2 regions of the Mesorhizobium sp. M0815 genome follow, and region 1 is predicted to be linked to the other one. Evidence: riboswitches for the same ligand, from Rfam matches in the RefSeq annotation. Region 1 holds a riboswitch; the other holds the start of a gene.
The links. A riboswitch is a leader RNA that binds a small molecule or an ion and turns the genes downstream of it on or off. The one in region 1 is predicted to bind S-adenosylmethionine.

Region 1 (12,138 bases):
GAACTCCGACCTTGCGCGCCAGGCGCGAAGCAACGTGTCCTGGACGAGGTCGTCGGCCTCGTGCAGCGAACCCATCATGCGATAGCAATGCAGCTTGAGCTCGCGGCGATGCGCGGCCGTGACCTTCTCGAAGGCCAGCCGATCGAGGATCGGCTGGCGTGCCGGTTCCAGAGGTGGTTGAGCGTCTGTCATGCTACTTTCGGGTTCCGGGTCAGGTTTGCATTACGCGCGCCTCAGGCGGCCGGGGCAAGCCCGCTCCCGCTCACCATGAAGGAACTGCCTTGCGGCTGGCCGGTGGCGAGTGCGACCACCGCCCGTCCGACATCGGCCGGCGTCTGCATGTCGGTCATGGCGGCGATGAAGTCCGCCGGCTGGATGCCCATATAGGCCGCGATGCTGTCGACGCCGGCCTTGCCCACGCCGGTCTCCGGCATGATCCGCATCGGCGCGAGCGCCATGAAGCGCAGGCCGAGGCCAAGCCGGTCCGACTCCTTCTGGCTATGACCGGCCAGGAACATCTGCATGCGTTTTGCGCCGGCATAGCCGCCGGCATTGGGTGGTCCGCCGGTCAAGGCCGCGCCGCTGGAGATCAGAACGATCCGGGTTCCCGGCTTGAGCGGACGGCGCAGAGCGGCCCGGCAAAACAGGAACGACGCCTTGACGTCGGTGTCCCAATTTGCCGAGAAGGCCTTCCAGTTCTGTTCATGCACCGGCGGGGAAGGGGCCAGCGCACCTGCGCAGATCACCAGCACGTCCGGCTCAAGCGCGGCGAAGACCTTATCGGGGGCGGAGTCCACCGTCGCATCGATCGCGAGCGTCTTCACGCCGGAGACCTCCCAGGCAAATTGCGCCAGCGCCTGTTTTCCGCGGGCGACCGCCAGCACCGTCGCTTTCTCCTTGAGGGCGACCTCCGCAATGGAGCGGCCGACACCCCGGCTGCCTCCGACGACGACGACATTCTGATTTTGCAACGATCCCATGGATCACCTCTCTGTTCCCGGCCGCCGGACCATCCAGGCGCGCTCATCGATAAGGACAGCGCAGGTGGGCGGAAATCATCGGTGCCAGGCAGAAATATCTTTCAGGTGACGGCAGCGGCGCGCCAGTTTTGTATTCGGTGTCATTACCTCGGGGGTAATCGACCAGCGCGCAACGTCCCGGCAAACTGCTCCCATCAAGCCGGTTGTCCGGCTTTCGACCACAAGGAGTTACACCATGACCGCCTACGCCGTCGCCCATATGCGCCAGGTCACGCCGGGGCCGCCGATCGTCGAGTACCTGCAGAAGATCGATGCCACGCTTGAGCCGTTCGGCGGGCGCTTCATTGTGCATGGCAGCGAGGTGGACGTGGTTGAAAACACCTGGCCGGGGCACCTCGTCATGATCGAATTTCCAGACATGCAGCAGGCGCGCGGATGGTACCGCTCGGCCGCCTATCAGGAGATCTTGCCGCTGCGCACCGAGAATTCTCAGTCCGATGTGGTCCTTGTCGACGGCGTTGCGCATCCGCACAAGGCCACCGACGTACTTGAATAGGGCAATGATCGGCTACGATCGGCTTCTATGGCGCCGCCATCTGTCCGGCGACACTGAATTTGGATCGCGTCTGCATCGGCAGCTTCACCGCCCCTGCAGCACCTTGATCGCGTTGGACATGTCGCCGTGCGACAATGCAGCCAGGTAATCCGAGTAGTTGATCCTCCCGTTCGCGAAGCCGTTCATCAATCGCGTGCAGAACGTGTGTTCCAATCCGGCGTCCGGGACGTTCATGAGCGCGGCGAGGTTTGCCCTTTCAACCTTGCCGAACCGCATCTTGAACTTGGTCATGCACCGCTGGATCGCCTGCCGCTTCAGCGCCGGGCTGCCGCTCAACGCGACTTGTCCATTCTGGAAATCGGTCTTCGATGTCGTACACCCAGAAATCAAAGTGGCCGATATCAAAGCTGTTGCTAATACTAGCGTCTTCATTGCTTCCCCCAAACCAACCCATTTGAGACCTGTTAAAGCAACAAAGAATGCTGGGCAACTTCATTGAATGGAAAACTGAAAATATGGTTTTTTGCGGAGGTCGGAGGTTCGTTGCTTCTGCCTGTTAACCTATCGTTTCAGCAGAAATACCGCCTGCTGGCCGAAAAAGTTCCAGAACCACCACGGCATGGAGAAGCCGATCCGCTGGCCGTTGGCGTCGAGCGCGGTTGCCTTTTCCACCGTCGCGCCCAGCTCGTCGCATAGATTGACGAAATCGCGAATGGTGCAGAAATGGATGTTGGGGGTGTCGTACCAGTAATAGGGCAGGTCCTTGGTCACCGGCATTCGGCCGTTGAAGAGCAGCGAAAAGCGCACCCGCCAGTGGCCGAAATTGGGAAATGAGACGATGGCGCGGTTGCCGATCCGGAGCAGTTCGTCGAGCACCAGCTTCGGATTGCGGGTCGCCTGCAAGGTCTGCGACAAGACGACAAAGTCGAAGCCCTTGTCGGGATAGAATTGGAGGTCCTTGTCGGCATCGCCTTGAATGACCGACAGGCCGCGCGCCACGCATTCGTTGACGCCGCGCTGCGACAGTTCCAGCCCGCGGCCGTCGACCTTCTTGGTCGCCTGCAGCAATTCGAGCAGCAGGCCGTCGCCGGAACCGACGTCCAGCACCCGCGACTGCGGCGGGATGAGATCGGCGACGACTTCGAGGTCGACGCGCTGGGCGCGGTTGACGCTCATTGGCTCGGCTCCTGCCTGGCGCATGGTCCTGATCCGAAAAGTCTGCAACTTTTCGGGGCCATGCGCTGATGCCTGGCGCATGATCCTGATCCGAAAAGTCTGCAACTTTTCAGGGTCATGCGCTGATGCCTGGCACATGGTCCTGATCCGAAAAGCGTGCAACTTTTCGAGGTCATGCGCCGAGCCCTCTAGCCCGGGCCGCCGAGGCGATGAAGCCTTTGATGGCGGCGAACAGTTCCGGCTCGTCGAGCAGGAAGGCGTCGTGGCCGCGGTCGGTCTCGATTTCGACGAACGATACCGAGGCGCCGGCCGCGTTCAGCGCGTGAACGACCGAGCGGCTCTCCTCGGTCGGGAACAGCCAGTCGCTGGTGAAGGAGACCAGGCAAAAACGGGTCTTGGTGCCGGCGAAGGCATCGGCCAGCCGGCCGCCATGGTCGGCGGCGAGATCGAAATAGTCCATCGCCCGGGTCATGTAGAGATAGGAGTTGGCATCGAAGCGATCGACGAAGGTCATGCCCTGATGGCGCAGATAGCTCTCGATCTGGAAGTCGGCATCGAAACCGAAGGTCAGCGCTTCGCGGTCCTGCAGGTTGCGGCCGAACTTGCGGTGCAGCGCTGCTTCCGACAGATAGGTGATGTGGGCGGCCATGCGCGCCACCGCCAGCCCCTTTTCCGGTCGCTTGCCGTGCTCGAAATATTTGCCGCCATGCCAGTCGGGGTCGGCCATCACCGCTTGCCTGCCGACCTCGTGGAAAGCGATGTTCTGCGAGGAATGGCGGGCGCCGGTGGCGATCGGCAGGGCCGAGAAGACGCGCTCGGGATAGCTGGAGGCCCATTGCAGCACCTGCATGCCGCCCATCGAGCCGCCCAGCACGCTGAACAGCTGTTCGATGCCGAAATGCTCGACCAGCATCAGCTGCGCCCGCACCATGTCGCGGATGGTGATGATCGGCAGGTCGAGCCCGTAAGGCTTGGCGGTTGCGGGATTTGTCGAGGCGGGGCCGGTGGAACCGAGGCAGCCGCCGATGACGTTGGACGAGATGACGAAGAAACGGTCGGTATCGATGATCTTGCCGGGGCCGATCAGCACTTCCCACCAGCCCGGCTTGCCGGTCACCGGATTGGTGTTGGCGACATGCTGGTCACCGGTCAGCGCATGGCAGACGAGGATGGCGTTGGAGCGCGCGTCGTTGAGCGTGCCATAGGTCTGGTAGGCGATCTGGAACGGCGACAGCAGCGTGCCGGCGTCGAGCTTGAGCGGCTTGTCGGCGCCGAAACGCAACACCGGGCTCGACGGCTGGTCGGCCTCGTTGTTGGTTTTTCGCGCGCGCAAAGCGACCATCACATCTCCTTGCCCGGCCTTCAGTTGTCCGCCGGTCCGGGCAACAACCAGTCAGGGCAACAAAAAACCGGCCATGCCTTCGCAAAGCCGGTTACAAGATGCAAACGGCCCTTTAGCAAGTTGTTTAACGTGGCTGCAAGCCGACCGGCCAAATCACCACGGAACTGTCGCTGCTCTTCTAGGACTGACGCATGGCTTCGTCAACGGCAAGTTATTGATCCCGAATTGCCGCCCCTCGACATTCCGGGCCACGGCTTGTATTTCCGCTGCGGCTTCCGGATGGAGGCTTCCTCGACGGATTTCATGGAATGAGCCAGACACCGGATCAGACACGTCCAACGCCCCGCGCCGGCATCATGGACATCGAAGCCTATGTGCCCGGCAAGAGCGCGGCGCCTGAAGGTGTCGTCAAAGTCCACAAACTGTCGGCGAACGAGAACCCGCTCGGTCCTTCGCCAAAGGCGATAGAGGCCGCGCGCGCGGTCGCCGACAAGCTCGCGGTCTATCCCGACGGCAGCGCCAGGCGCCTGCGGGAGGCGATCGCCGACGTGCACGGGCTCAATCCGGCGAACATCGTCTGCTCCAACGGTTCCGACGAGATCCTGGGCCTGCTTGCGCAGACCTACCTCGCGGCCGGCGATGAAGCCATCATCACCGAACACGGCTTCATGGTCTACAAGATCTACATCCAGTCGGCCGGTGCCGTCCCGGTAACGGTCAAGGAGACTGATGAACGCGCCGACATCGATGCGATCCTCGCCGCGGTGACGCCGCGTACCAGGATCATCTTCCTTGCCAATCCGAACAACCCGACCGGCACTTACGTGCCGTTCCAGGAGGTGCGCCGCCTGCATGCGGGCCTGCCGCGAAACGTGCTTCTGGTGCTGGATGCCGCCTACGCCGAATATGTCCGGCGCAACGACTATGAAGCTGGCGTCGAGTTGGTGGGCAGCGCGGAAAACGTGGTCATGACCCGCACTTTCTCGAAATTGGGCCTCGGTGGCGCGCGGATCGGCTGGATCTATGCGCCAATGCACGTCATCGACGCGATCAACCGCGTGCGCGGGCCCTTCAACGTCAATGCGACGGCGATCGAGGCAGGCATCGCGGCGATCCGCGACCGGGCTCATATCGAGCGCAGCGTCGCGCATAACGAGACCTGGCTGGCCTGGCTGAGCGAGCAATTGACCGGGCTCGGGCTGCGGGTGACCCCGAGCGTCGGCAATTTCATCCTGATCCACTTTCCCGAGGACAAAAAGCATTCGGCGGCGGCCGCCGACGACTACCTCAGTGCGCGCGGCTACATATTGCGGCGCGTTTCCGGCTACGGTTTTCCCAACGCGCTGCGCATGAGCATCGGCACCGAAGAGGCTAATCGCGGCGTTGTCGCAGCACTCGCGACATTCCTGAAAAGCTAGGGCACCATGACCTCACCGATGTTCGAAAAGATCGCGCTGGTCGGCATCGGCCTGATCGGTTCGTCGCTGGCCCGCGTCATCCGCCGCGAGGGACTTGCCGGCCAAGTCGCCATTTCGACGCGCAGCGAAGCGACGCTGGAGCGGGCGAGCCAACTCGGCCTTGGCGACACCTACACGACAGATGCGAAAGAAGCGGTTCGCGATGCCGATCTGGTCATCGTTTCGGTGCCGGTCGGCTCTTCAGGCACGGTCGCCCAGGAGATCGCACCGGCGCTGAAGAAGGGCGCCATCCTCACCGATGTCGGCTCGACCAAGGCATCGGTGATCGCGCAGATGCAGCCGCATGTGCCTGATGGCGTGCACTTCATCCCCGGCCATCCTTTGGCCGGCACCGAAAAATCGGGACCGGATGCCGGTTTTGCTGAACTGTTCGAGAACCGCTGGTGCATTTTCACGCCGCTGGCCGGCACCGATCCCGTGGCGCTGGAAAAGCTCTCGGAATTCTGGCGCCGCTGCGGCTCCAACATCGACACGATGGACCCCCAGCATCACGACATGACGCTGGCCATCGTTTCGCACCTGCCGCACATCATCGCCTATAACATCGTCGGTACCGCCGACGATCTGGAGTCGGTGACCAAGTCCGAGGTCATCAAATACTCGGCTTCCGGCTTTCGCGACTTCACCCGTCTCGCGGCGTCCGACCCGACCATGTGGCGCGACGTCTGCCTGCACAACAAGGACGCCATCCTCGAAATGCTGGCGCGGTTCTCGGAAGATCTGTCCTCGCTGCAGCGGGCGATCCGCTGGGGCGACGGCGAAAAGCTGTTCGACCTGTTCACCCGCACCCGCGCTGTCCGCCGCTCGATTATCGAGGCCGGCCAGGACATCGACGTACCGGATTTCGGCCGCCAGGCAGTCGAACACCCGCCGAAGGGATAAGCCGCGGCAAGCCGATCGCAGGCCGTACCGCCCCAGAACGGTTCATCGTTTCACGGAAACGCCGAACCGGTCTATCTTTTTGTTTGACGCAATCCGGACGGAAAACCGTTCACAATTTTCCTGGAATTGCTCTAGTCGAGCGGCTTGATCTTGCCGAGCGGGATGAAGCCGAGCGAGGCCTTGCCCTTGACGATCTTCAGCGGCATCGACGGTGCGTTGCCGAGCAGCGCCAGTCCGGCGAAGCCGGTCTGGATTTCTTTCTTCTGCTCGGGGATGGCGGTGGCGAGGATTGCCGCCACGGCCTTCGGGTCAGTGACCTTGATCATCAGGTCGGCATTTATGAGACCGTCGTCATCGACCGACAGCGGTCCGGAAACGGTGATGCGCGCGGTTCCTGAAGACAGATCGAGCTCGTGGATTTCGGCCGCCTGGCCGCGCAGGCTCTTCGGATTTTCCTTGATCAGCGTCACGCCGTTCTTAAGCGTCACGTCGCCGCTGCCGTCGAGTGGCGGCAAGACGCGCCCGCCGATGGCCTCCGCGTCGATTTCGAGATCGGTGAAATTGCCGGCATAGTCGATGTCCTGGCCGTTTGGGCGCAATTGCCCGGTGGCGGTTCCGGCGCTGAACAGCGAGACGGGATCGGTGTCGTCCGCCGGATCGGTCTGGCCGGACAGCCCTTCTGCCTGCAGCGAGAGGCGCCCCGGCAGCGGCCAGGACAGCTTCATGTCGGCCCGCAGATCATCCCAGTCGATCCACAGCGGCGTCATGCCGGGAACAGAGGTCCTGAGCGGCCCCCTGAACTCGGCGGCAGGCGACAGAAGCCGCGTGATCTGCGTGGCGGCGTTGATTTTGCCTGTCGATGCAGCGACGTTGCGGCTGTCGTCCTCGTAAGCCAGACTTTCGCAAGAAAGCGTGAAGGTGAAGGGATAGCCGCTGACCGCGAGATTGGCGCAGTCGGCCTTGATGCCTTTGTCGTCGAGATCGGCGACCGCCTTGTCGGTTGCACTCTCGACCAGGTCCGCCAGGTAGAACCAGCCGGCGCTGTAGATGCCGAACAGCACGAGGATGAAAGCGGCAAGCCACAACAGGCGGCGACGTTGGCTGGGCGGCGGGCGCTCGTCACTTGACGTCATGCTGCGGCTTTCGTTAACGCGGGTGGCACGGGCGGGCTGTCGCTTTCGGCAACAACAGGTAGACGGACTGAAACACCACCGGTGAGGTGGTTCGTCACAATCAGGCTTGGCGATATGGGCGATTTTTGGGTTTTTGGCTACGGCTCACTGATCTGGCGGCCGGGATTCGCGCATGTCGAGACGCGGCGTGCCCGCCTGCATGGCTATCGCCGTTCGCTCTGCGTCTATTCTTTCGTGCATCGCGGCTCGCGCGAACGGCCGGGCCTGGTGCTCGGCCTCGACCGCGGCGGCTCCTGCGTCGGGCTGGCGTTCCGGGTTCCAGGCGAGCTGCGCAACGAGGTCGTCACCTATCTGCGCGAACGCGAGCTGGTCACCAACGTCTATCTCGAGCGTGTGCTCAGCGTCCGCCTCGACAAGCGTGAAACGGATGGGGGCGAGACGGTCGAAGCCATCGCCTATGTCGTGGACCGCAGCCATGAGCAATACGCCGGTGCGCTCGACGCCGCCGAGGCAGCAGCCGTCGTTCGCGGCGCCGTCGGCCAGTCGGGGAGGAATGAGGATTACGTGCTCAGCACGCTGGAGCACCTCGAAGCACTGGGTATAAGCGATCGCTGGCTGGAAGAGGTGACAAGACGGGTCGCGACGTAGCTTCTTTGGTCGTTGACCATGATGCTTTCGGCGTCGTGGTCCGGGCTACATCCTGAAAATCTGTTTGCCAAGATCGGCGCGATCCAGGCTGTTTGCCACGGCGAGCTTGAACTCGGTCAACGGGCGGAGACCGCCGACAGGAACGTGGAAGCCGGGCTGGCCGAAGATGTCGATGATCTCGCGTAGCACAGGTCGGTCGGCTTCGACCGGCGGCGAAAAGAAGTAGCGATAAATATTCGCCCTGATCTCCACGCCGCTCAGCAACACATCGAAATTGTGAAGTTCGAAGCGCTCGGCACTCATGCCGCCATTGATCACCATCTGCCCGCCGAGCGCCAGGGTGCGGATCAATTCGCCGCTGACAGGTCCGCCGACATTGTCGATAATCCCGTTCAATCCGGCGCCACCGGTGATATCCATCACGGCTTCCCGGATACTTGCCTTCAAGTCCGAAAGGTCAAGAATGGCGGCGACGCCAAGCGTCTTCAGATCGAAGCTTTGGTGCGAGCGCCGCACCAGCGCGATGACGTTGATGCCGCGTCGTTGGGCGAACTGCATCACCATTGTCGAAATCGACGAATAGCCGGCCGTGACAGCCAGCCACTGGCCAGGCCGCACACGGGAATCCACCATCAGATCCCACGCGGTAATGGGGTTCACCATCTGCCCGGCGCGTTCGACCGGATAGCCGGCAGGCAACGGGATCAGCCATTCGGCGGGAATGGCCGCGTACTCGGCCCAACTGCCATAATAGCTGAACGCGACGAGCGTGCCCGGTTCCAGCAAAACGTTCGCGCCAACGGCTTCGACGATGCCGGCGCCATGGTTTCCCGCGATCTGCTGGGGAAAATGCGGCTTCTTCGGTTCGGGATAGAGGTTCTGGACAAACAGGAAGTCGCCCGGATTGATCGAGGCCGAGACCATCCTGACCAGCACCTCGCCATCGCCGATCCGCGGCATCGGCAGGTCGTCAACGTAGAGCACGTCGCGCGGCGAGCCGATGGCGTCAAATACAATTGCTTTCATGCCGGTCTCCATAACAAACGATCCGGGGCAAACAGTCTGGGCTTGGCCAGACCGTGCCGAAATTTGCGTCGGCGCCGCGGAACTTATGGCCAGCCGGCAAAGGCCAGAATTGGCAGATTTGACAATCTATGTGCTAAACTTGCCAATTTCCTCAGAGGGGCTGGTTTGGAAGCCGGACACGGCGCGGCGGGTCGCGGTTTTGTGAAGCGCCAGCGGGTTGGAAAAGAGGCTATGCGTTTGACGTTGCCATGGCGCGACATAGGTTAGCCCGGTCGGCGGCTCCCACCCGCCTCAGCATGAATCACCATGGAGATCAGCCTTGCAGAAACGTCGTCTCGGTCGCACCGACCTATCCATCGCGCCATTGGTTCTGGGCGGCAATGTGTTCGGCTGGACCGCCGATGAGAAAACCTCGTTCGACTTGCTCGACCGCTTTGTCGACGCCGGTCTCAACGCCATCGACACGGCCGATTCCTATTCGCGCTGGATTGCCGGCCACCAGGGCGGCGAATCCGAAACCATCATCGGCAAATGGATGAAGAGCCGCGGCAACCGCGACAGGGTTGTCGTCATCACCAAGGTCGGTTCGGACATGGGGCAGGGCAAAAGGGATCTGTCCGCCGCCTATATCGAAAAGGCCATTGATGCCTCGCTGAAGCGGCTGCAGGTCGATACCGTCGATCTCTATCTGTCGCACTGGCCCGACCCTGCGACCCCGTATGAGGAAACGCTCGGTGCTTACCAGAAACTGCTCGACAAGGGCAAAATCCGCTATGCCGGCGCTTCCAACCTCGACGCCGCCCAATTGCGCGCCGCACTCGACGTAGCAAGCCTGCGCGGCCTGCCGCGCTACGAGGTGCTGCAGCCGGAATACAACCTCTACGACCGCTCGTTCTTCGATGGTCCGCTGCGTGATCTGTGCGTGGCCGAGGACATCGGCGTCATCACCTATTTCAGCCTCGCCAAAGGGTTTTTGAGCGGCAAGTACCGCAGCGAAGCCGATCTCGGCAAAAGCCCGCGCGGCGGCGGTGTGAAAGGGTATCTCAACGCGCGTGGCATGCGCATTCTCTCAGCGCTCGACGCCGTGTCGGCCAGACATTCGGCCAAGCCGGCGGAAGCGGCGCTGGCCTGGATCATGGCGCGCGCCGGCGTCACCGCTCCGATCGCCAGCGCGACGACGCTCGGCCAGCTCGACAGCCTGGTGCGTGCGGCGTCGTTGCAGCTCAGTCCGGACGATATCGCCGAGCTCGACAAGGCCAGCGCATAGCCGCGCACGATCGTTCAAGACCCGCACCGCTGCCTTGCCTACCGTCCTACATCGTCACAGGAATGCAGGGACGCCGCATGGCCGGACAGGTTCTTCTCGATCAGCAGCTATGGCAGCAATTGCTGGCGCTTGTGCTAGCATCGGCCATCGTCATGGGCAGCCCGGGGCCGGCGACGATAAGCGTCACCGCGATCGGCGCCGCGTTCGGCCTGCGGGATTCGCTCCGCTATGCCTCGGGGATCGTTGTTGGCACGATCCTCGTGCTCGTGGTGGTGGCGACGGGCATCATGGCCGTTCTCGCCGCGTTGCCGAAGCTCGCGGCGCTGCTGGCGGTCGCCTCCGCAGCCTACATCCTTTACCTGGCGTTCAAGATAGCGACGGCGCCGCCACTGACGGCACGCGTCCGTGGAGCGGCGCTTCCCACTTTCCTTGGCGGGTTTCTTCTGGCTGTTGCCAACCCGAAAGCCTATGTGGCGATTGCCGCCGTGTTCGCCGGCGCGTCTTCCGGCGCCGGCGGTCTCGGTATTTCAGCCAAGCTGGGGGTTCTCACCTTGATGATCGTTGCCATTCATCTCTTGTGGCTTCTCGCCGGCGCAGCCTTTGCACGTTTGCTGCGCAAACCGCTGGCGTCGCGGATCATCAATCTGGTGTTTGCCGTGACGCTGGTTGCAACAGCCGCCCTGGCTGCCCTGCCGTGAGCCCTTGTGGCATCTGAGGCCGTTGCCTCAGCCTTTCAATTCAGGTTTCGCGTCCAGCTCACCAAGCCTTTTCACCGCAGTCGGCGGCATCGGCGGCGGGTTCGGCGTTTGCGACGCCTCGACGAGGAGCTGGTCGCAGGCGGCCTCCGTCTCGCCGATCAGCCGTTGCATGAATTCGTCCTTGCCGAGGCCGGGCGGGATCGGCGACAGGAAGCGCGCCTTGATCGTGCCGGGATAGCGCAGGAATTTGCGGCGCGGCCAATAGAGGCCGGCGACGTGAGCGACCGGCACCACCGGAATGCCAAGTTGCGCATAGAGTTCGACGATGCCGTATTTGTAGACCGGCTCGTCGCCCGGCGCCCGGCGCGTGCCCTCGGGATAGATGATGAGCTGGCGGGGATTGCGCGCCAATTCCTGTTTGGTCGCGGCGATCACCATCTTCAATGCCTTCGAGCGGCTGCCGCGGTCGACCGGAATCATCCGCATCTTCAAGATGTACCAGCCGAAGAACGGGATCCAGGTCAGCTCCCGCTTCAATATGTAAACGGGATCGTCGAGGAACGGCAGGAAAGCGATCGTGTCCCAGAAGGACTGGTGCTTCGGCGCCAGGATGAAGGAGCCTTCAGGCAGGTTCTCCTGGCCGGTGATCTCGCTTCTGGTGCCGGCGATCTTGTCGTAGAGCCACATGCTGGTGCGCGACCAGAATTTCGGCACGAACCAGGCGCGGTGGCGCGGCGACAGGAAATAATACGGGGTCCAGAGGATCATCTGGACGATCAGATTGAGGTAAAAGGCGAGATTGAACGCCAGCGAGCGGAAATAGAGCATACAGCAAGTGCCCGGTGAGGAGGTGTGCGTTGGTTACACCAAGCGCCGGCAAAAAGGAAACGGTGCGAGGCCGGCGATCGGCCCGGTTTTGCGGTAGGCCGTCTTTCGTCACGCCTGCCACGCC
Region 2 (12,138 bases), on a different contig from region 1:
GTGAGTTCTCGAAACAAAACGTGGTGGCCGCTAGAGTTGCCACTTGGTGGAGTGGCTCTCAAATCCGAAAAGCAGCTCCCCTGCTGCTCGACACTAATGCGAATTTCGGATTCGCCACCTGAGAGCAAATTGCGCTAAGCTTTCGACGCGCCGACTTCTCAGTTCCGCGATGAAAGCCTGCCTTCAGGAGGCTGGGATGGAATATGTCCGCGAGTTTGCTCCCGCGCCGCCGATGTCGGGCATAATCGCTTGCGGCGTCTATACGGCTGGGCGGCGCATCGCCGACATACCGATCGAGGAAGCCGGCGAATGGGCCGGGAAGCCGGGCCATGTCGTCTGGATCGGACTGCTGGAGCCCGACCGCAATTTATTGCTGCGCGTCCAGGCGCAATTCCATCTGCACGAGTTGGCGATCGAGGACGCCGAGCATCCGCACCAACGGCCGAAGATCGAGCAATATGGTGATGCCCTGTTCATCGTTGCCCGCACGGCGCAGCTGATCGACAGCCGTGTCACCTTCGGCGAGACGCATCTGTTCGTCGGCGCTGGCTACATTGTCAGCGTCAGGCATGGCCCGTCGACCTCCTACGCCGCCGTTCGCCAGCACTGGGAAAGCTGTCCGCATTCCCTCGCCAAGGGCGAGGATTTCGTCCTCTACGCCATTCTCGATTTCATCGTCGACAACTACATGCCGGTGCTCGAGCAGATCGAAAACGAGGTCGAGGCGATCGAGGACAAGGTTCTGCTGAAGCCGATGACCGGCTCCGACATCGAGCGGCTTTACATGCTGCGCCGCGATCTCTTGCGCCTGCGTAATGCGGCCCTGCCGCTGGTGGAGGTCTGCCGGCGGCTGACCAGCGCCGATCTGCCGCAAATCCATACAGCCATGCACCCGCTGTTTCGCGACGTCACCGACCACATCCGCACGGTCCAGGAAAAGATCGACAGCCTGCGTGAGGTTCTCGCCTTCGCCTTCGAGGCGAGCCTTCTGGTCGGCCAGAGTCAGGAGACGGCGATCTCCAAGAAGCTTGCCTCATGGGCCGCCATCTTGGCCGTGCCGACAGCATTCGCCGGCATCTACGGCATGAATTTCAGCGACATGCCGGAACTGAGGATGGAATATGGCTACCCGGCCGTACTGGCGGCAATCGCCCTGATCTGCACGTTTCTTTACTGGCGGTTTCGCAAGAATGGGTGGCTTTGAAGAGAGGTGAATAGTGAATAGGGCTAAATGGGAGCCTTGCTTCTTACGCCAGGCTCAAGCCGCCACCATTCACCTGCTCCGCCGCCGCTCCGACGCCGGCTGGAACGCCACCCGGGCGTGGTACTTGCAGTAGGGTCCGGTTTCGGCGGCGTCGTTGCCGCAGAAATGGAAGTCTTCCGAAAGCGGATCGCCATTCGGCCACTTGCAGGTGCGCTCGTTCAGCTCGACGAGTTGCAGATGCCGGGAGATCGGCACGACGACGTTTTCGACCGGGCGGATATAGTGGCGCGACACCGGTTCGGCATCGAACTGCGCCTTGAGCGCGGTCGCACCGATCGACATCGACGTGGTGGCATGGCGCGTGGCGCTTGCTGCCCGCGACACCGATTTCTGGATCGTCGATCCCTGTACCGTCTTCTTCTGGCGTGCCGGTGATGCGGTTGTGCGTCCGCGGCCGGACAGTTTCAGCCGGTGCACTTTGCCGATGACCGCATTGCGGCTGACCCCACCAAGCTGTGCGGCGATCTGGCTGGCGCTGAGACCCTCCGACCACAATTTTCTGAGAAGTTCGACTCGCTCGTCAGTCCAGTTCATGAGACCGCGCTCCTGCTGAAAAGTGCGGCAATCGGAATCCATTCCCGACCCGGCTTCTGCCGGGCAGACACCACATATATCGGGTGATTAGGTCCGCCGCACGAAATCTAGTTATTTCTCTACTACAATTACCTTATGCGCTGACTCGGTGACAAGAGTCCCAAGGCCAACACGAATCGGTTTTTTCGGTTTTCCCCAACTTGCCCGGTCGCTTATGAGCCGGCATTGTGCTGGGGGGCTTGCCGCACGTCCTTGCGCGACCTTTTCGTTGACTTCACGGCCGAAAAACACGATAAGCCACAAGGGCCGCCGCTTTGGCGGCTTTTTGATTTTCCGGTTCCGGAGACGCATATAATGAGCGGTTCGGCGCTTTTCGAGACCTTTGTTCGCGCACCCCTGGCTTTCGACCACGGTGAAGGCACCTGGCTGGTCACCGACAAGGGCGAGCGATATCTCGATTTCGCAGGCGGCATCGCCGTGAATTCATTGGGCTACAGCCATCCGCATCTGGTCGCGGCCCTCACTGAACAGGCCGCCAAGCTCTGGCACGTCTCCAATCTGTACGAGATTCCGGGACAGAGCCGGCTCGGCGAGCGGCTGGCCGACGCCAGCTTCGCCGACAAGGTGTTCTTCACCAATTCCGGCGCAGAGGCGCTTGAATGCGCCATCAAGACGGCGCGGCGCTATCACTTCGTCAAGGGCCATCCCGAGCGCTTCCGCACTATCAGCTTCGAAGGCGCCTTCCATGGCCGCACCCTGGCGACCATCGCCGCCGGCGGCCAGTACAAATATCTGGAAGGTTTCGGCCCCAAGGTCGACGGCTTCGACCAAGTCGGCTTCGACGACATCGACGCCGCCGAAAAGGCGATCACGCCTGAAACCGCGGCGATCCTGATCGAGCCGGTGCAAGGTGAGGGCGGCATCAGGCAAGTGCCGTCGCAATCGCTGAAGCGGCTCAGGCAGCTCTGCGATCAGCACGGACTGCTCTTGATTTTCGACGAGGTCCAATGCGGCGTCGGCCGCACCGGAAAGCTGTTCGCGCATGAGTGGGCGGGTGTCACACCCGACCTCATGGCGGTGGCCAAGGGCATCGGCGGCGGCTTCCCGATGGGCGCCTGCCTCGCCACCGACGAGGCAGCGGCCGGCATGACCGCCGGCGTGCACGGCACCACCTTCGGCGGCAATCCGCTGGCCATGGCGGTCGGCAACGCCGTGCTCGACGTGGTGCTGGAAGACGGCTTTCTCGATGACGTCCGGCGCAAGGCGCTGCTCTTGAAACAGGGGCTGGCCGGTGTCGCCGACGAATTTCCGGACGTTATCGAAAGCATCAGGGGCACCGGCCTGATGCTCGGCCTTAAATGCGCGATGCCCAACACCAAGGTTACGGTGGCACTGCGCGACCAGCATCTCTTGACGGTTCCGGCCGGCGACAACGTTATCCGTCTGCTGCCGCCTCTCACCGTCACCGATGCCGAGATCCACGAGGGGCTCGAGCGCATTCGTGCCGGCGCCAAGAGCCTGGCGGATGCCATCGTCGCTGCCGCCGCGAAGTAATCCTGGAATTCCTGATGTCCCTTCGCCACTTCACCGATCTTTCCGCCGTTTCCGAAGGCGATCTGCGCTTCATGCTCGACGACGCAGCTGTGCGAAAGGCGAGGCTCAAGGCCGGCGAACGCACCAAGCCGCTCGAAGGCAAGGTGCTGGCGATGATCTTCGACAAGCCCTCGACGCGCACGCGCGTGTCGTTCGACGTCGGCATGCGGCAGTTGGGTGGCGAGACGATCATGCTGACTGGCACCGAGATGCAACTTGGCCGTTCCGAGACTATTGCAGACACGGCCAAGGTGCTGTCGCGCTATGTCGATGCCATCATGATCCGCACCACCTCGCATGACCGGCTGCTGGAACTGACGGAAAACGCTACGGTGCCCGTCATCAACGGGCTGACCGACGAAACCCATCCCTGCCAGTTGATGGCCGACATCATGACCTTCGAAGAGCACCGCGGTCCGGTGGCCGGCAAGACGATCGCCTGGACCGGCGACGGCAATAATGTCCTGCATTCTTTACTGGAGGCCTCTGCGCGGTTCCGCTTCAAGCTGAACGTCGCCGTGCCCGAAGGCAGCGAACCGGCTCAGAGGCATGTCGACTGGTCGAAGGCCAATGGCGGCAAGCTGAAATTCACTCGTTCGCCCGAGGAGGCCGTTCACGAGGCCGACTGCATCGTCACCGACTGCTGGGTCTCGATGGGTCAGGAGCACCGTGCGCGCGGCCACAATGTCTTCTTGCCCTATCAGGTCAACGCGGCCCTGATGGCGAAAGCCAAGCCGGACGCGCTGTTCATGCACTGTCTGCCGGCGCATCGCGGTGAGGAGGTTACCGACGAGGTCATCGATGGGCCGCATTCGGTGGTGTTCGACGAGGCCGAGAACCGGCTCCACGCCCAGAAGGCGGTTTTGGCCTGGTGCCTGGGCGCTTGATCCGGGCCGCCTTGATCCGGGAATTCGTGGTGCCTATCTCAGGCGCATCACGCAAATCGAGCGCGTCTCGTCGCATGCGCCCCGGAGGGCGGCATCGCCGCGCCCCGGAGCTTTGTCATGTTGGAAACTCGTCAATTGGCTGAACATCAACCCAAGCTCGGCGAGTTCGGCTACGCCGGCGACGACCATGTCGTGCCGTTTGAGGTCGGCCCGCTCGACGTGCGCGGCCGTACCGTCCAGCTCGGGCCGATGCTCGACGCTATTCTCAGCCGCCACGAGTATCCCGAGCCGGTGGCACGACTACTGGCCGAAGCCTGTGTGCTGACCGTCCTGCTCGGAACTTCGTTGAAGTTCGAGGGCAAGTTCATTCTGCAGACCCGCACCGACGGGCCGGTCGATATGCTGGTCGCGGATTTCTCCACGCCGCACGCGCTGCGCGCCTATGCCCGCTTCGATGCCGACCGGCTGGAGGCTTTGACGGCTGCCGGCGAGACGTCGCCGCAGACGCTGCTCGGCAGCGGCGTCCTGGCGCTGACAATCGACCAGGGCGCCCACACGCAACGCTACCAGGGCATCGTCCAGCTCGACGGCGTCACGCTGGAAGAAGCCGCACGCACCTATTTCCGCCAATCGGAGCAGATTCCGACCGACCTACGGCTTTCGGTGGCCAAGCTTCTGACGCCCGGCGTCGGCGGTGCCCGCGAGCAATGGCGCGCCGGTGGCCTGCTGGCACAATTCCTGCCGCAGTCGCCGGAACGCATGCGCGTACCCGACCTTCCCGGGGGCGACGGCGATCCGCGTGAGGAAATCCACGACCCGACCGACAATTCCTGGCAGGAACTGCTGGCGCTGCTTGGTACCATTGAACCGACCGAGCTGATCGATCCGACTATCGGCGCCGAGCGGCTGCTTTACCGGCTGTTCCACGAGCATGGTGTCCGCGTCTTCGGCGGCGTGCCGGTCGCCGACCAGTGCTCATGCTCGAGGGAGAAGATCCGCGGCATCCTCGAGGGTTTTTCCGCCGAGGAGATCAGAGACAGCACCGAGGATGGTAGCATTCACGTCGCCTGCGAATTCTGCTCGAAGCAATATGACTTCGACCCGGCGGAATTTGCAGCGGCTCAATAACGAGCGTCTGTGCGGCTGCCTTCGCAGAACTTGGGTTCCTCGCCCCGCAAGGCGGGAAGAGGAATCAAAGTGAACGTCAATTGACGGTGCGCCGCGTGCCTGGCAAATCGAGTGAGAAGGCGGGGATGGCGACGTCGAAGGTCTCGCCCCGCTTGTTGCGCATTGTGTAGTGCCCGACCATGATGCCGGACGGGGTCGAGAGCGGGCATCCAGACGTATACTGATAGCTGTCGCCGGGGTTGAGTCCCGGTTGCTCGCCGACGACCCCGGGGCCGCGCACTTCCTCGACCTTGCCGGTGCCGTCGGTAATGTGCCAGTAGCGCGACAGAAGCTGCACGAACTCGTCCGACTGATTGTCGATGGTCACCTGGTAGCCCCAGACATAGCGGTTTTGCGGCGGGTCGGAGTGATCCTCCAGATAGAACGGCCTGACCTGCACTTCGATGTTGCGGGTGACGGCGCTGTACATAAACTGCTCCAAAGCAATGTAGATGGAACTTTCGACGCTCAGCGCAGTTTGATCAACGATGCGCGTCATCTCCTTGCCCGACTCAAGCGCAGGTGCCGAAAAACAATGTCATTTAAGTGACACATGACAATGATGGTGTGCAGGCTTGTGCCGGGCGACTCGGTGTTCTGTCGAATTGTTGAAAACGGCCGTCAGGCGGCCGGCATTTCTGGAGTGACCAGATCTCGATGGAACCGACATTCGCAGCCGCCCTCTTTTCCATAGCTCTCCTTCTTTCAAATCTCGCCAGCATCCTGTTAGCTTCGCTGAAGCTGAAGCGAGCAGCCAGGATCGCATCGCCCGCCGCCACCGTGCTACCGGTATCGATCGTCGTCCCGGCGCGCGGCGTCGAGCCGTTTACCGAGGAGACGCTGGAGCGCGCCTTCTCACTCGACTGGCCGCGCTACGAACTCATCTTCTGCGTCGCCCATGCCGACGACCCCGTGGTCAAGTCGATCACCGCTGCAATGGCGCGTTTTCCGGCTATACGCGCCCGGCTGCTCGTCGGCGACGACCGCATCAGCGGCAATCCGAAACTCAACAATTGCGTGAAGGGTTGGGAAGCGGCGCTTTATCGCTGGGTCATCCTTGCCGATTCCAACGTGCTTATGCCGAGCGATTATGTCCAGCAGCTGATGGCGGCATGGCGGCCCGACACCGGCCTCGTCTGCTCGACGCCGATCGGCTCGCGGCCTGAAGGGTTTTGGGGGGAGGTCGAATGCGCCTTTCTCAACACGCTGCAGGCACGCTGGCAGTACGCTGGAGAGGCGCTCGGCCTTGGCTTCGCCCAGGGCAAGAGCATGTTGTGGAACAAGTCGATGCTTGACGCCAATGGCGGCATCCGCGCACTGGCCGCCGAGATTGCCGAGGACGCCGCCGCGACCAAGCTGGTCAACCGGCTCGGACTGCGGGTCAATCTTGTCGCTTCGCCGTTCGAACAGCCGCTCGGCCGGCGCACGCTTGGCGAGATCTGGTCTCGGCAGGCGCGTTGGGCGCGGCTGCGCCGCGTCACCTTCGCGCTGTTCTTCGCCCCCGAGATCCTGATCGGCGCGGCGCCGCCGCTGGTGCTTGCGCTGATCGCGGCGGCTGACGCCGGCGTCAGCCTGCCGGCAACCGCCATCGCCGTGCTGGTCGCGGCCTACCTGCCGGAATGTGCCCTGGCCTGGGTCAAAGGATGGCACCTGTCGCTGCGCACCATCTTGGCAATGATGGTTCGCGACTGCATGCTGCCGGCGATATGGGCGCGCGGCTGGCTGAGCGGCGCCGTCGACTGGCGCGGCAACGTTATGACCATCCAGACCAAGGCCGTCGCGGAGCTGGAAGAGACCCCGTCCGGCGCCTGACCGGCACGTCCGGCGCGGGCTGTACGAACCCGCTCGCCCTGTTCGGCCAGCCTTATCCGGCAGCTCTCAGCGCTTGCTCGATATCTTCGAGCAGATCGTCGGTATCTTCCAGGCCGACGGAAAGCCTGAGCGTTCCCGGTCCGATGCCGAGCTCGGCGCGGGCCTCATCGGTCAAATTCTTGTGCGTGGTCGTCGCCGGATGGGTGATCAAGCTCTTGGCGTCGCCGAGATTGTTGGAAATCAGCACGATGTCGAGCGCGTTCTGGAAAGCAAAGGCCGCCTGCTTGCCGCCCTTCACATCCAGGCAGATCAGCGTCGAACCACCCGACATCTGCTTCTTGACCACGGCCGCTTGCGGGTGGTCGGCACGGCCGGGATAGATGACGCGGGCGATTTGCGGGCGCTCGGCGAGGAAATCCGCGATGCGGCCGGCACTTTCCGTCTGCTGGCGTACGCGTAGCGGCAGCGTCTCCAGGCCTTTCAGCAGGGTCCAGGCATTGAAGGGCGAGAGGCTGGGGCCGGTGTGGCGGAAATAGTCATGCAGGTTCTCGTCGATCCATTTTTTGTCCGACAAGATAACGCCTCCAAGGCAGCGCCCTTGGCCGTCAATATGCTTCGTGGCCGAATAGACGACGATGTGGGCGCCGAGCTGCAAGGGTTTTTGCTGCAAGGGCGTGGCGAAGACATTGTCGACGATCAGCCTGGCGCCAATCGAGTTGGCAAGTGCCGCGACGGCGGCGATGTCGACCACTTCCAGCGTTGGGTTGGTCGGGCTTTCCAGGAAGAACAGTTTGGTGTTCGGCTTGACCGCCTGTTCCCAATTGGCGATGTCAGTGCCATCGACCAGCGTTGCCTCGATGCCGTATTTCGGCGCCAGCGTCTCGACCACCCAGCGGCAGGAGCCGAACAGTGCGCGCGCCGCCACGACATGGTCGCCCGCCTTGGCGCTGCACAGCAGCGCTGCCGTCACCGCCGCCATGCCGGACGCCGTAGCGCGCGCGTCCTCGGCGCCTTCCAGCGCGCACATACGCTTTTCGAACATGTCGACCGTCGGATTGGCATAGCGCGAATAGATGAAGCCCGGCTCCTCCCCCTTGAAGCGGGCTTCCGCCGCTTGCGCCGTCTCGTAGACATAGCCTTGGGTGAGATACATCGCCTCGGAGGTCTCGCCGAAGCCGGAACGCAGCGTCCCGGCGTGCACGAGTGCGGTCTGAGGCTTCCAGTCGCGCTTCTTGGTCATCATTCTATCCAAACACCAAAATTGGTCCAAACAACAAAAAACCGGTCGCGAAAGTCGCAACCGGTCCATATGGCCTTGCGGCCCGACGGTCCTTTAGCGACTTGTTTAACGTGGCTGCAAGCCGACCGGCCAAATCACCACGGGATAACGAGCTTTAGACTCGCGCCGCGCTTGCGTCAATTGCCGGCATGATTAAGAGGGTTGTACCAAGCAGGTGCCAAAGGCGTCCACGGTCGGACCTGCGACAGAACAAGACCTCGCCCGGCGTTCGAACGGAGCCAGACCCTTGCGGCAGACAGGCATTCTTCCCGATCAGGATATTTCCGCGCTGTTCCAGACGGGCGCGCTGAAATCGCCGCGCATGTTAGATGCCGATCAGATCCAGCCGGCCAGCCTTGACCTCAGGCTCGGCGACAAGGCCTGGCGGGTGCGTGCTTCCTTCTTGCCCGGTCCGGACCACAGGGTTGTCGACAAGCTCGACCGGCTGAAGCTGCACGAGATCAACCTCGCCGAAGGTGCCGTGCTGGAAACCGGCTGCGTCTACATCGTGCCGCTGCTCGAAAGCCTGGCGCTGCCCGCTCATATTTCGGCTTCGGCCAACCCGAAAAGCTCGACCGGACGGCTCGATATCTTCACTCGGGTAATGACCGACCGCGGCCACGAGTTCGACAAGATCGCCGCCGGTTATGAAGGCCCGCTCTATCTGGAGGTCAGCCCGCGCACCTTCCCGATCGTTGTACGCACCGGCTCGCGGCTGTCGCAGATCAGGTTCCGCACCGGCAATGCGCTTTTGTCGGAAAGCGAACTGCACGACCTGCATCGCGCCGAGATGCTGGTCGCCACCGAACCACCCAACATCTCAGGCGGTGGCATCGCGCTGTCGATCGACCTCGACGGCGACAAGGATGGGCTGGTCGGCTATCGCGGCAAGCACCACACCGGCCTGGTCGACGTCGACAAGCGCGCCGCGCAGGATGTCGTCGATTTCTGGGAGCCGCTCTACAAGAGCGGTGCCGGCGAGCTGGTGCTCGATCCGGACGAATTCTACATCCTGGTGTCGCGCGAGGCGGTGCATGTGCCGCCGCTCTACGCCGCCGAAATGACGCCCTTCGATCCGTTGGTCGGCGAGTTCCGCGTCCATTATGCCGGTTTCTTCGACCCCGGTTTCGGCCATTCGGCGTCGGGCGGCACCGGCAGCCGGGCGGTGCTCGAGGTGCGCAGCCACGAAGTGCCGTTCATTCTCGATCATGGCCAGATCGTCGGACGGTTGGTCTACGAGCACATGCTGAAACGGCCGCAAGCGCTCTACGGCACCGATCTCGGTTCGAACTATCAGGCGCAAGGCCTAAAACTGTCCAAGCATTTCCGCGCCGCGCGCTGAGCTTCCCCTCACTTTGCGGCCTATGCCGGCTCAAAGCGCCTTCACCGCCACCTTCACCGGCTGCTCGATTTCGAGCGGGTTGCGCAGAGGCAGGCCGAAATCCTTCGCCTCGATCTCGAATACGTCGCCGGGCTCGGTCCTGATGCCGTCGGCGAAGGACAGCGTCGCCGTGCCGAACATGTGCACATGTACGTCGCCCGGCTGGCGGAAGGCCGAGTATTTGAAGTGGTGATGCTCGAGATTGCCAATGGTGTGCGACATGTTCGCTTCACCCGACAGGAACGGCTTTTCCCAAAGCAGCTTGCCGTGGCGCAGGATGCGTGAAGCGCCGCGAATGTCGGACGGCAGGTCGCCGATCAGGATCTCCGGCCCGAACGAGGCGTTGCGCAGTTTCGAATGGGCGAGGAAGAGATAATTCACGCGCTCGGTGACGTGGTCGGAAAACTCGTTCGACAGCGTGAAGCCGACGCGGAACGGGGCGCCATCGTCGCCGATCACATAGATTCCGGCGATTTCCGGCTCCTCGCCGGCATCCTGGGCGAAGGCGGGCGACATGAGCGCCGCGCCGGGCGCCACTGCCATGGTACCGTTACCCTTGTAGAACCATTCGGGCTGCACGCCGATCTGGCCCTTCGCCGGCTTGCCGCCCTCCAGCCCCATGCGGAACATCTTCATGGAATCGGTCAGCTGTTCCTCGCCGCCATCGCTGAGCTTCTTGTGCATGGAATCGCGGGTCGCGGCGGAGCCGAGATGCGTCAGCCCGGTGCCGGTGAGATGGAGATGCGCCGGATCGGGATGGTTGATCGGCGACAGCAGCCGTCCCTTCTTGTAGGCTGCGTCGAGATCGACGGTTTCGCCGAAGCCCTTGCGCTCGATCAGGGCGACAAGCCCGGTGCCGGTGCGCGCGGCTTCCATCGCCAGCGAATAGACGCTGCGAGCGCCGTTGATGACGCGGGTCTTGCCGCCGTTGCGAGCAACGACGCGGATCGTCTCGGCGTCGTCGAGGATCTGTGAGATCAGCATGGTAACCCTCTCTGAATTGCGGCCTGCCTTCTTGGCAAACCCTGCCCGGCGCGGCTCGGACCCTGTCCACGCCGCGGTTGAAATTCTTCGTCCGGATTGCGCTCGCGGGTCAGGTCCCTCGGGGGACTTCTTCGCGCCGCCCGGCAGCGCCGCGATGTGACCCGTATGCCTCCTGGTTGCCTCTCAAGCCTTGTTCTTGTTGTAGACGTCGAAGACGACAGCGCCGAGCAGCACCAGGCCTTTGACCACCTGCTGCCAATCGACATTGACGCCCATGATCGACATGCCGTTGTTCATGACGCCCATGATGAAACCGCCGACCACCGCGCCGATGACCTGGCCGACGCCGCCCATCGCCGAAGCGCCACCAATGAACACCGCGGCGATGACGTCGAGTTCGCTGCCGAGGCCCGCCGCAGGCACCGCCTGCCCCAGGCGCGCCGCGATAATCAGGCCGCCGAGTGCCGACAGCACGCCCATGTTGATGAACACCATCAACGTCAGCCGTTCGGTCTTGATGCCCGATAGCTGGGCTGCCTTGGCATTGCCGCCCATCGCATAGATGCGGCGTCCGATCGTCATGCGTTTGGTAACGAAGACGAACAACGCGATCAGCACGCCCATCACCATGAGAACGATGGGCAGGCCCCTATAGGTGGCGAATTGGTAGACCAGAAACAGTGCCAGCCCGCTGATCACCAGGGTCTTGACGACGAACAGCGAGAAAGGCTCGGCTTCGTAGCCATGCCGCTCGCGGGTGCGCCGCGCCCTGAGCCCGAAATAGGCATAGGCGAGCACGGCGGCGAGGCCGATCACGATAGTCGTCAGGTGCAGCGTCAGGCCGCTGCCGACAATGGTTTTGCCGGCGGCGTTCACGGTCGGTGGTATCAGCGTCAATGGGCCGATCAGGTCCGGAATGAAGCCGGAACTCAGCGCCTTGAAGCCGACTGGAAGCGGCCCCACGGAAGACCCGCCACCCAGCAGCGCCTGACAGATGCCGCGGAAGATCAGCATGCCCGCCAACGTGACGATAAAGCTCGGTATTCGGTGATAGGCAATCCAGTAGCCTTGTGCCGCGCCGATCGCGCCACCCACGATCAGGCAGATGATCGACACCACCAGCGGATTGCTCAATGGGCCAAGCGGCCAGATAACCATCATCATCGCCGCCAGTGCGCCGATGAAGCCGGCGACTGAGCCGACGCTGAGATCGATATGGCCCGAAACGATCACCAGA

Region 2: it holds a riboswitch for S-adenosylmethionine, as region 1 does, so the genes downstream of both, NKI01_RS07885 (O-succinylhomoserine sulfhydrylase) here and metX (homoserine O-acetyltransferase MetX) in region 1, are expected to answer to the same signal.

Annotation. Positions count from the first base shown of each region.
Region 1 covers NZ_JAMYOU010000016.1:69,648-81,785, reverse strand. The annotation lists gene NKI01_RS18815 (RNA polymerase subunit sigma-70) at 1-192, opposite strand, end outside; gene NKI01_RS18810 (SDR family NAD(P)-dependent oxidoreductase) at 234-980, opposite strand; gene NKI01_RS18805 (DUF1330 domain-containing protein) at 1,216-1,536, shown strand; gene NKI01_RS18800 (hypothetical protein) at 1,621-1,827, opposite strand; gene NKI01_RS18795 (hypothetical protein) at 1,826-2,035, shown strand; gene metW (methionine biosynthesis protein MetW) at 2,098-2,712, opposite strand; gene metX (homoserine O-acetyltransferase MetX) at 2,885-4,054, opposite strand; SAM riboswitch at 4,147-4,224, opposite strand; gene hisC (histidinol-phosphate transaminase) at 4,363-5,472, shown strand; gene NKI01_RS18775 (prephenate/arogenate dehydrogenase family protein) at 5,479-6,414, shown strand; gene NKI01_RS18770 (DUF2125 domain-containing protein) at 6,546-7,547, opposite strand; gene NKI01_RS18765 (gamma-glutamylcyclotransferase) at 7,662-8,195, shown strand; gene NKI01_RS18760 (quinone oxidoreductase family protein) at 8,241-9,221, opposite strand; gene NKI01_RS18755 (aldo/keto reductase) at 9,541-10,488, shown strand; gene NKI01_RS18750 (LysE family translocator) at 10,566-11,186, shown strand; gene NKI01_RS18745 (lysophospholipid acyltransferase family protein) at 11,214-12,014, opposite strand; gene NKI01_RS18740 (LysR family transcriptional regulator) at 12,123-12,138, opposite strand, start outside.
Region 2 covers NZ_JAMYOU010000004.1:211,104-223,241, reverse strand. The annotation lists gene phoU (phosphate signaling complex protein PhoU) at 1-4, shown strand, start outside; gene NKI01_RS07920 (magnesium and cobalt transport protein CorA) at 197-1,204, shown strand; gene NKI01_RS07915 (GcrA family cell cycle regulator) at 1,274-1,798, opposite strand; gene NKI01_RS07910 (aspartate aminotransferase family protein) at 2,153-3,352, shown strand; gene argF (ornithine carbamoyltransferase) at 3,367-4,278, shown strand; gene NKI01_RS07900 (Hsp33 family molecular chaperone) at 4,396-5,406, shown strand; gene apaG (Co2+/Mg2+ efflux facilitator ApaG/CorD) at 5,483-5,875, opposite strand; gene NKI01_RS07890 (ceramide glucosyltransferase) at 6,103-7,257, shown strand; gene NKI01_RS07885 (O-succinylhomoserine sulfhydrylase) at 7,310-8,500, opposite strand; SAM riboswitch at 8,571-8,648, opposite strand; gene NKI01_RS07880 (2'-deoxycytidine 5'-triphosphate deaminase) at 8,784-9,878, shown strand; gene araD1 (AraD1 family protein) at 9,909-10,901, opposite strand; gene mmsB (multiple monosaccharide ABC transporter permease) at 11,085-12,138, opposite strand, start outside.